3 regions of the Pseudomonas sp. SDO5591_S426 genome follow, and region 1 is predicted to be linked to each of the others. Evidence: predicted binding sites of a transcription regulator. Region 1 holds the regulator's gene; each other region holds the start of a gene.

The links. Region 1 encodes sigma-54, which starts transcription at its own class of promoters, with help from an activator protein. Its sites were predicted from a motif close to ANTGGCATNNANNTTGCTNT; they were not measured.
Region 2: the regulator sigma-54 is predicted to act here: its motif matches at 1,757-1,776, upstream of glnK (P-II family nitrogen regulator).
Region 3: the regulator sigma-54 is predicted to act here: its motif matches at 1,261-1,280, upstream of ACW9JC_RS06760 (pilin).

The regions. Positions count from the first base shown of each region.
Region 1 is NZ_JBSVXD010000091.1:4,864-8,135, forward strand. Features, by position in the region: gene rapZ (RNase adapter RapZ) at 1-157, opposite strand, end outside; gene ptsN (PTS IIA-like nitrogen regulatory protein PtsN) at 160-624, opposite strand; gene hpf (ribosome hibernation-promoting factor, HPF/YfiA family) at 637-945, opposite strand; gene ACW9JC_RS18005 (RNA polymerase factor sigma-54) at 1,020-2,513, opposite strand; gene lptB (LPS export ABC transporter ATP-binding protein) at 2,694-3,272, opposite strand, start outside.
Region 2 is NZ_JBSVXD010000180.1:1,582-4,853, reverse strand. Features, by position in the region: gene ACW9JC_RS24800 (HigA family addiction module antitoxin) at 3-308, shown strand; gene ACW9JC_RS24795 (BRO-N domain-containing protein) at 360-881, opposite strand; gene ACW9JC_RS24790 (accessory factor UbiK family protein) at 1,302-1,562, opposite strand; gene glnK (P-II family nitrogen regulator) at 1,983-2,321, shown strand; gene ACW9JC_RS24780 (ammonium transporter) at 2,357-3,272, shown strand, end outside.
Region 3 is NZ_JBSVXD010000020.1:4,856-8,127, reverse strand. Features, by position in the region: gene pilB (type IV-A pilus assembly ATPase PilB) at 1-1,101, opposite strand, end outside; gene ACW9JC_RS06760 (pilin) at 1,327-1,746, shown strand; gene ACW9JC_RS06755 (BON domain-containing protein) at 2,056-2,412, shown strand; gene ACW9JC_RS06750 (DUF2845 domain-containing protein) at 2,642-2,938, opposite strand; gene ACW9JC_RS06745 (DUF748 domain-containing protein) at 2,938-3,272, opposite strand, start outside.

The sequences.
Region 1 (3,272 bases):
GCTGTGACAGCTCAGTGTGAATCAGCGCGCGTTCGGCCAGTTCCGGCAGTAACCCCGCAGGCAAGTTGTCGATGCAGTAGTAACCATTGTCCTCAAGAACATCGAGGGCGGTACTTTTACCTGAGCCGGAGCGACCGCTGACGATGATCAAGCGCATGATTAATGACCGTTTTGCTCGTCCAGGACAACCTGATACAAGGCTTCATTACTCGGGGCGCTGCGCAGTTTTTCGCGCACTTCCTTGCGGTCGAGCATGCTGGCGATCTGGCGTAACAGCTCCAGGTGCGCATCGGTAGCGGCTTCCGGGACCAGTAGAACGAACAACAGGTCGACCGGGGCACCATCGATGGCGTCGAAATCGATAGGGGCGTCAAGGTGCATCAAGGCGCTGATGGGCGAAGTACAGCCCTTGAGACGGCAGTGGGGGATGGCGATGCCGTTGCCAAAACCGGTTGAACCGAGTTTTTCACGGGCGACCAGGCTCTCGAAGACATCCTGCATGGCCAGATCCGGCACTTCGCGATGGATGAGGTTGGCAATTTGCTCGAGGGCTTTCTTTTTACTGCCGCCCGGCACGTTCACCAGGGAACGGCCGGGGGTCAGGATGCTTTCAAGTCGGATCATGGGTAGGGAGTGTTAACGACCGGTAGCGCCCTGGAGGAGGCTCTGGGTCTTTTCCTTATGCTTTTTGAGTTGTTTATCCAGCTTGTCGGTCAGTGCGTCGATCGCCGCGTACATATCGGTATGTTCCGCGTTGGCGACCACTTCATTGCCGGGAATATGCAGCGTGGCTTCGATTTTCTGCTTGAGCTTTTCGACGGTCATCGTGACCTGCACGTTGGTGATCTTGTCGAAATGCCTCTCTAATCGTTCGAGTTTTTCGCCGATGTAGGTGCGAAGAGGTTCGGTCACTTCCAGTTGGTGTCCACTGATGTTGACTTGCATACAGCTTCTCCTTCGTTGCCAGTGCATAAAGCGGCAGACCAGATGATCTGCCACTGGAACGCTGTGGCGTGGCTCTACATCAACCGCTTGCGTTCGCTCGAAGGCGCGATCCCGAGGGATTCGCGGTACTTGGCGACGGTGCGGCGAGCCACCTGAATGCCTTGTGCCTCCAGTAAACCAGCGATCTTGCTGTCACTCAACGGCTTTTTCTGATTTTCAGCGGCAACCAGTTTTTTGATGATCGCGCGGATCGCCGTGGACGAGCATTCGCCGCCTTCGGAGGTGCTGACGTGGCTGGAGAAAAAGTATTTCAGTTCATATATGCCCCGAGGGGTATGCATGAATTTTTGCGTGGTCACCCGGGAAATTGTCGATTCGTGCATGCCGACCGCTTCAGCGATGTCGTGCAGGACCAGCGGTTTCATCGCTTCATCGCCATACTCCAGGAAGCCGCGCTGATGCTCGACGATCTGGGTGGCCACTTTCATCAGGGTTTCGTTGCGGCTTTGCAGGCTCTTGATGAACCAGCGGGCTTCCTGCAACTGATTGCGCATGAAGGTGTTGTCGGCGCTGGTGTCGGCGCGGCGCACGAAGCCGGCGTACTGGGCGTTGACCCGCAGCCGTGGCACAGACTCCTGGTTGAGCTCCACGAGCCAGCGCTCGTTGTCCTTGCGCACGATGACGTCGGGAACGACGTACTCGGCCTCGGTGGATTCGATTTGCGAACCCGGACGCGGGTTGAGGCTCTGGACCAGTTCGATCACCTGGCGCAGCTCATCTTCCTTGAGCTTCATGCGGCGCATCAACTGGCTGTAGTCGCGACTGCCGAGCAGGTCGATGTAATCGGTGACCAGGCGCTTGGCTTCGGCCAGCCACGGCGTTTTGGCCGGCAGCTGACGCAATTGCAGCAGCAGGCACTCGCCCAGGTTTCGGGCGCCGATGCCGGCAGGTTCGAATTGCTGGATGCGGTGCAGGACGGCTTCGATTTCGTCCAGTTCGATGTCCAGTTCCGGATCGAAGGCTTCGAGGATTTCCTCGAGCGTTTCGTCCAGATAGCCCTGATTGTTGATGCAGTCGATCAGGGTAACGGCGATCAGGCGATCGGTGTCGGACATCGGTGCCAGGTTCAGTTGCCACAGCAAGTGGCTTTGCAGGCTTTCGCCGGCGGACGTGCGGGTGGTGAAATCCCACTCGTCATCATCGTTGCTCGGCAGGCTGCTGGCGCTGGTCTGGTAGACGTCTTCCCAAGCGGTATCGACGGGAAGTTCGTTGGGAATGCGTTCGTTCCAGTCGCCTTCTTCGAGGTTATCAACCGTCGGCGCGGTTTCCTGGTAGGAGGGTTCCTGAATGTCAGCGTTGGGCTTCTGTTCTGCGTTGTCGGCCAAGGGGTCGGTGTTATCGAAGTCGTCGCCTTCTTCCTGGCGTTCGAGCATCGGATTGGACTCCAGGGCCTCCTGGATTTCCTGTTGCAGATCCAGGGTCGACAATTGGAGCAGGCGGATGGCCTGTTGCAGCTGCGGTGTCATCGTCAGCTGCTGGCCCATTCTCAAGACTAGCGATGGTTTCATGGCAGGGGCTTAACACCTTATTCGCCGGCGCACATGCGCCATCCACTACAGGGCGCCGAGGCGCCAAACATAAGCAAATTATATGCCCGAAATTGCAGTGTTTGCCTAGAGCGCTGTAACAATAAAAAGATCTTGATTTTTTATCGAGACAAGCGCTCGGTCGACTAGCCAGGCAAGCCCTTACAGGCGGAACTCATGACCCAGGTAGACTTCCTTGACCAAGTCGTTGGCCAGGATGGTTTCCGCGTCACCTTCGGCGATCAGCTGGCCATCGTTGACGATGTAGGCGGTTTCGCAGATATCCAGGGTTTCACGGACGTTGTGGTCGGTGATCAGCACGCCAATGCCTTTGGCCTTGAGGTGATGGATGATTTGTTTGATGTCGCCTACCGAAATCGGGTCCACGCCGGCGAATGGTTCGTCGAGGAGGATGAATTTCGGGTTGGTGGCCAGTGCCCGGGCGATTTCCACGCGGCGGCGTTCACCACCGGACAGGCTCATCCCGAGGTTGTCGCGAATGTGGCTGATGTGGAACTCCTGCAGCAGGCTTTCCAGCTCCTTGCGACGACCGGCCTTGTCGAGTTCCTTGCGGGTCTCGAGGATCGCCATGATGTTGTCGGCTACCGAGAGTTTGCGGAAGATCGACGCTTCTTGCGGTAGATAACCGATACCTGCTTTCGCGCGACCGTGCATGGGCTGGTGGCTGACGTCCAGGTCGTCGATCAGCACGCGACCCTGATCAGCCTGCACCAGGCCGAC
Region 2 (3,272 bases), on a different contig from region 1:
TAATGACTAAGAATGGTATGCGCCCGGTGCATCCTGGCGAAATCCTCAAAGAGGAATACCTAGAGCCTCTGAGCCTTACGGCTGCCGCTCTTGCCAGAGCGTTGAACGTGTCGACACCTACGGTGAACGACATTGTGCTCCAGCGTCGGGGGGTCAGTGCTGATATGGCTCTACGGCTATCTATCTGTTTGGACACGACCCCGGAATTTTGGCTGAACCTGCAATCGACCTACGATTTGCGTAAGGCCGAGATTGAGCGAGGGGACGCGATTCGGGATCAGGTCGAGCGGCTTGCTCACTGTGCCTGATTGTTTTCTGGGATCTATCGAACCCCACGCCAAAAGCGTGGGGTTTTTTATTCAGAATGCGTGAAGCATCTTTGCTGCTCTTTTCCACCAAGGCGCATTGATCGCACGTCTCGCCTTCTGCTGATCAGGCAGCATCTGCGGCACATCCTGTAACCGAATCCACGGCTGGTTATTCCAGTGCAGCAAACTCAAAGACATTTGCGGCCAATTGAGCAGGCTCAGTTGTGGGCGTTCGGTTGTGGTGGGGTGTTGGGCGTCACGCAGGGCGGGGACGACTTCGTGGGTGAGCCACTCGCGCAGGGCTCGGTATTCGGGGCAGTAGTGATAGACGAGGAGGGCGTAGACGCCGGATTCGCTGATTAGCAGGGTGTTTTCGATGTTGCCGTAGACGAACATCCGAGCGGTTTGGTGTTGGTCGGGGTCGAGTTTTCGGAGTTGGCGGTCGTTGAGGTGGATGCGTAGCAAGCGGCCCAGATCGCGGGCGCTGAACCAGGGTTGGTTTTGGATGAGTAGGGCGTTGAGGTGAAGTTTGTGGCGGGTGAAGACGTGAGGAATCAGATAGTTTTCGTCCATCGAGCATTACCCAAATTTCGCTTGGTAGATGACTGCCGCATATCGTCGCCAAACAATAAGGGTGGCAGCTGCGTGCGGGTTGGCGAACCGGCCAAGCGAATACCGGCAGACCCTAAGGTCTCCCACACACAGCCGCCATAATTCGAATCGGGAAGAAATACCTGATATCGAACGAGGTGAGCTGCATTGCTTGGTTCCGAGTCGCCAAACCCAGTGCTGAACATTCAGCAGAAGGTGAGCTTAGGAACCGTGGCTTTGCGGCGCAATCGGACGGCGGATGAGAACTTTGTAGGACGTTGCCGGGATATTTGCGGGCTGTGGGATCAAAAGATCGCAGCCTTCGGCAGCTCCTACTGGTAAAGCGGAAGGTCGTTCCGGCCTTCAATCGCGAGCAGGCTCGCTCCTACAGGGGTTGCGGTGTTATTCGGCTGGAGGGGTGAGCTTCGCTTCCAGTTCAGCCACTTTCGACTCAAGCGCTTCCAGCCGTGCCCGCGTGCGCGCCAACACAACCATCTGGCTATCGAACTCTTCCCGGCTCACCAGATCCAGTTTGCTGAAGCCGCTCTGCAGCAACATTTTGAACTGACTTTCGATTTCAGCTTTCGGCAGCGGAGTGTCGCCGCTGAAAAGGCGGGAGGCGGTGCCGGTGAGGGCGTCGAGGAAGTCTTTGGGCGCGAGCATGGGAAGAGGTCCTGGTAACAATGGCGGGCAGTGTACCACGCAGTGTCTATAGTCATTTTCGCGGGCAAGGGATGCACGCTTTTCGCGCATGCGGACGGACGGCATCGCACCGTTGTTGTGCGTATCGCGTCGGGTGTTGTGCTGATGTTGTCGCCATCTGCAAGCAAAGGCTTGAAAACAGAGGATTTTGTGGAGATGGCAAGCTTTCTGCTTAGACGCTAGTGACCCATGCACTGATGCAGTCGCTGTGACGAATGCAGTGCGCCGAGCGAAACGGGGGAGAGTTTCGCAAGGAGCGGTTAACTGGCGTCGGACGGGCAGGTTAGGGCCGACGATGCGTTACAAAGCCAGGCACTGCGCTTAGACTTGAGACGGGTTTGTTTTCCTGGGGCAAGTCCACCAATTCGGGAGAGAGTTTTCATGAAGCTAGTCACTGCCATCATCAAGCCGTTCAAGTTGGACGACGTGCGCGAGTCGTTGTCCGAGATCGGCGTGCAGGGCATTACCGTTACTGAAGTCAAAGGCTTCGGTCGGCAGAAGGGTCACACCGAGCTGTATCGCGGCGCGGAGTACGTGGTCGATTTCCTGCCAAAGGTGAAGATTGATGTCGCCATTGACGACAAGGATCTCGACCGGGTTATCGAGGCGATAACCAAGGCCGCCAACACCGGCAAGATCGGTGACGGCAAGATCTTCGTGGTCAATCTGGAACAGGCGATTCGCATCCGTACCGGCGAAACCGATACCGACGCAATCTAAGCCGCCACAAACCCAACGCCCCAGGAGAAAACAATATGACTCTGCGTAAATTCGCAGGGCTAGGAGCCCTGTTGTCCATCGTAATGCCCAGCCTTGCTTTGGCGGCAGACGAAGTGGCGGCCCCAGTCCTCAACTCCGGCGATACCGCCTGGATGTTGACCTCGACAGCCCTCGTGCTGTTCATGACCATTCCCGGCCTCGCGCTGTTCTACGGCGGCATGGTTCGGTCGAAAAACATTCTTTCCGTGATGATGCAGTGCTTCGCCATTACCGGTCTGATCAGCATCCTGTGGGTCATTTATGGCTACAGCATTGCGTTCGACACTACCGGCATGGAGCAGGGCGTCGTCAACTTCAACTCGTTCTTCGGCGGCATGGGCAAGGCTTTCCTCGCCGGTGTCACGCCAGCCAGCATTACTGGCCCGGCGGCGCTGTTCCCTGAAGCGGTGTTCATCACCTTCCAGATGACATTCGCCATCATCACCCCGGCGCTGATCGTCGGTGCGTTCGCCGAGCGGATGAAGTTCTCCGCGATGCTGATCTTCATGGGCATCTGGTTCACCCTGGTTTATGCGCCGATTGCGCACATGGTCTGGTCCGGCAACGGCGGCCTGATGTGGGACTGGGGCGTGCTGGACTTCGCCGGTGGCACCGTGGTGCACATCAACGCCGGTGTGGCCGGTCTGATTGCCTGCCTGGTACTGGGCAAGCGCAAAGGCTTCCCGACCACCCCGATGGCACCGCACAACCTCGGTTACACCCTGATGGGCGCGGCCATGCTGTGGATCGGCTGGTTCGGCTTCAACGCCGGTTCCGCCGCAGCCGCCAACGGCACCGCCGGCATGGCGATGCTGGTGACCCAGATCGCAACCGCCGCTGCTGCACTGGGCTGGATGTTCGCCGAGTGGATCACCCACGGTAAGCCAAGCGCACTGGGCATTGCTTCGGGTG
Region 3 (3,272 bases), on a different contig from region 1:
GACCTGGTTGATGCCTTCCATGTTGATCTCCACCGGGTCTTCGGCGGTGGAAATGTTGATGTCCACGGTGTTGAGGATGTTCAGCCCGGTGTAGAGCGAAACGGTTTTGCCCGAGCCGGTGGGGCCGGTCACCAGAATCATGCCTTGAGGTTGCCTGAGTGCGGCCATGTACAGTTCTTGTTGTTCAGGCTCGTAGCCGAGGGCGTCGATGCCCATTTGCGCGCTGGAGGGATCAAGAATCCGGATCACCACTTTCTCGCCCCACAGGGTCGGCAAGGTGTTGACCCGGAAGTCGATGGATTTGCTCTTGGACAGGCGCATCTTGATCCGCCCGTCCTGGGGCTTGCGGCGTTCGGAGATGTCGAGGCTGGCCATGACCTTCAGCCGCGCGGCGATTCGATTGGCCAATTGGATCGGCGGCTTGGCGACTTCCCGCAGCATGCCGTCGGTGCGCATCCGCACGCGATAGATTTTCTCGTAGGGCTCGAAATGCAGGTCGGAAGAACCGCTCCTGATCGCGTCGAGCAGCATTTTGTGGACGAAGCGCACCACCGGCGCGTCATCGGCATCCTGGCCGACGATGGCGTCCTGACGCTTGTCATCGATGGTCTCGATGTCCAGGCCTTCGAGGTCGACATCGGCCATGTCTTCCAGGCCGGTCCCATGGGTGTCGAAGAACTTCTCGATGGCGTCGCTGAGCTTGTCGTCCTCCACGAGGATGGCTTCGGTCGTAAGCCCGGTACTGAACTGGATGTCGTTGATGGCCTGGTGATTGGTCGGGTCGGAAATCCCCACGAACAGTTTGTTGCCTCGGCGCCAGAGGGGCAGCGCGTGGTGCTGGCGGACCAGTTTCTCGCTGACCAGGCCCTTGGGCTGAATCTCCGTGTCCAGGGCATGAAGGTCCAGCAAGGCCATGCCGAAATGCTCCGAGGCGATCTCGGCGACCTGGCGGCTTTTGACCAGTTTGTTCTGAACCAGATAGCTGACCAGGGAGATGCGGTTGCGTTGGGCTTGCTGGGACGCCTGTTGCGCGCTTTTGTCAGTGAGCAGCTCGGCCAGGACCAATTGCTTGGCCAGGCCGCTGAGGGCGATGTCATTCATTGGGATACCGGACGCAGACAATTCATGACTTATAGCCTAGTCAAGCAATGGAGCCAAACCAGCGGTAGTGAGGTGACAAAAAGCGTCAGATAGTGCGGATCCTGGGAGTAGGAAAGGGCGTCGCAGACTACACGCCCCCCGTCTATAGGGCGCACGGGGCTTGGCATGGGCTGTGCTGCGACAGGTTCAGATCATGAGATTTCGACTCATGCACGGAGGCTGTCTATGAACACTCAAAAAGGTTTTACCCTGATCGAGCTGCTGATCGTGGTGGCGATCATCGGGATTCTCGCGACGTTCGCGATACCGGCTTACTCCAAGTATCAGGCGCGGGCCAAGGTGACGGCGGGGCTGGCCGAGATTTCGGCGTTGAAGGTGCCGTTCGAGGACATTATCAATCAAGGGACCGACCCTGATTTGACCAAGGTTGGCGGCACAGCAGCCACCTCCAACTGCACCACCACGGCCTCGGGTAAAGCCGCTGATGGCACCGGGACTATTGGTTGCACGATCCTTAATGCGCCGGGTCCGGTACTGAATAAAACCATTACCCTTTCGCGTACGGTGACTGGCTGGACGTGTGCCACAACCGTGGATCAGGAATACGCGCCGAAGGGCTGCACGGGGGTTGCTCCGAAAGCTTGAACCATTGCTTTTCATGCCTGATACCCCGCCCGTGGCGGGGTATTTTTTTGCTCGCAGTCCAGAATGTCGAGTAAATGAGAAAACCTCCGACAATTCATGGCTTTAGGCCTTGTTGAAAACCCGCAACTTGCATGTAGATAAAGTTCAACTCATGCATTTTGCACGAATCCGCAAAATAGTCTTTTTAGTAAGTCGTTGATTTATAAGGATTAATTATCTGTCTCAAACTTGGCACAGCGTTCGCAATATCTCTGGTAACCCTGCTGACAAGAACCCAGCAGAATTTCCAGAAAAACAGGAGTTACTCGTATGAAGAAGTTCGCTATCACTGCCGCTGCTGCTACCGCGTTGACCCTGACCATGGCTGGCGCTGCATTCGCCCAGACTACCCAGGCTACCCAAGCTCCAATGACTCTGGCAGCGGGTGAAATGACCAAGGCAACAGAAGCTACTTCCGATACCTGGATCACTACCAAAGTCAAAGCCGACCTGGTCACCGAAAAAGGCATCCCAGGTACCGATATCAAAGTTGAAACCAACAAAGGCGTCGTGTCTCTGTCGTCCACAACTGCGGTAACTGATGCTCAGAAAACCACCGCCGTGGCGATCGCCAAGAAAATCAAAGGCGTCAAAGCGGTCTCCGCTGACGGCCTGAAAGCCGAGTAAGGCAAGACTTCTCGCCTGGACCGGGAGAAGGCGCGGTAGACGGGCCAAGTCATACGTCTGCCGCATCTCAGGAGTTCATGCGAACGGCCATAAGGATGTGGCCATTACGGGCCCCGGCATTCGTGTCGGGGCCTGTTCTATTTGTAACGCAAAAGATCGCAGCCACGTCAGCTCCTACAGGTGTACTCATCCCATGTAGGAGCTGCCGAAGGCTGCGATCTTTTGACTTTTAATTACCGCGCTTGCTGGTGATCTGCACTAAACGGTTCCCCTCGAACCGCAAGTACTGATACATCCCGCCATTCGGCCCGTAGGTCCATTCCTCGACCTGGAACTCTTCCCGCCGATTGGCGCTGCGCTTGTACCCCAGCAAATCACGGCCGACAGGTTCGCCGCATTTCTGCAGCACCTCGCTCGACCGGTCGCCGACGCTGATCAATTGGCTGCCACACCGCAAGGTGTCCGCTGCCGAGGCCTGGCTCGCAGCGGTTGCCAGCGCCAGTGCGAGCAGCAGCCGAACCCCCATCATTCAGCGTCCAGATGCATCGGCGTCACGACCTTGCCGTCCTTCTCCGCTTCGCCCAATTGCGCATCGATGAAGTACACACGATCATCGGCCAGCTGACCCTTGTCGACCAGATAGTCCTTGATGCTGCTGGCGCGGTCCTGGCCCAACTGGCGCAGCAATACATCGCTGGAACTCCAGAACTGGATCACGCCTTCGCGCATTTTCGCCGTGCGATCATCCTTGCCCAGGTCCTTCCATTCCGCAGGCGGCTGAACCTTCAGGCGTGTGCGGTAGATGCCTTCCAGCAGCGGACCTTTTTCGCTGTCCGGAACGTCCAGCAACGAAGCCTGGG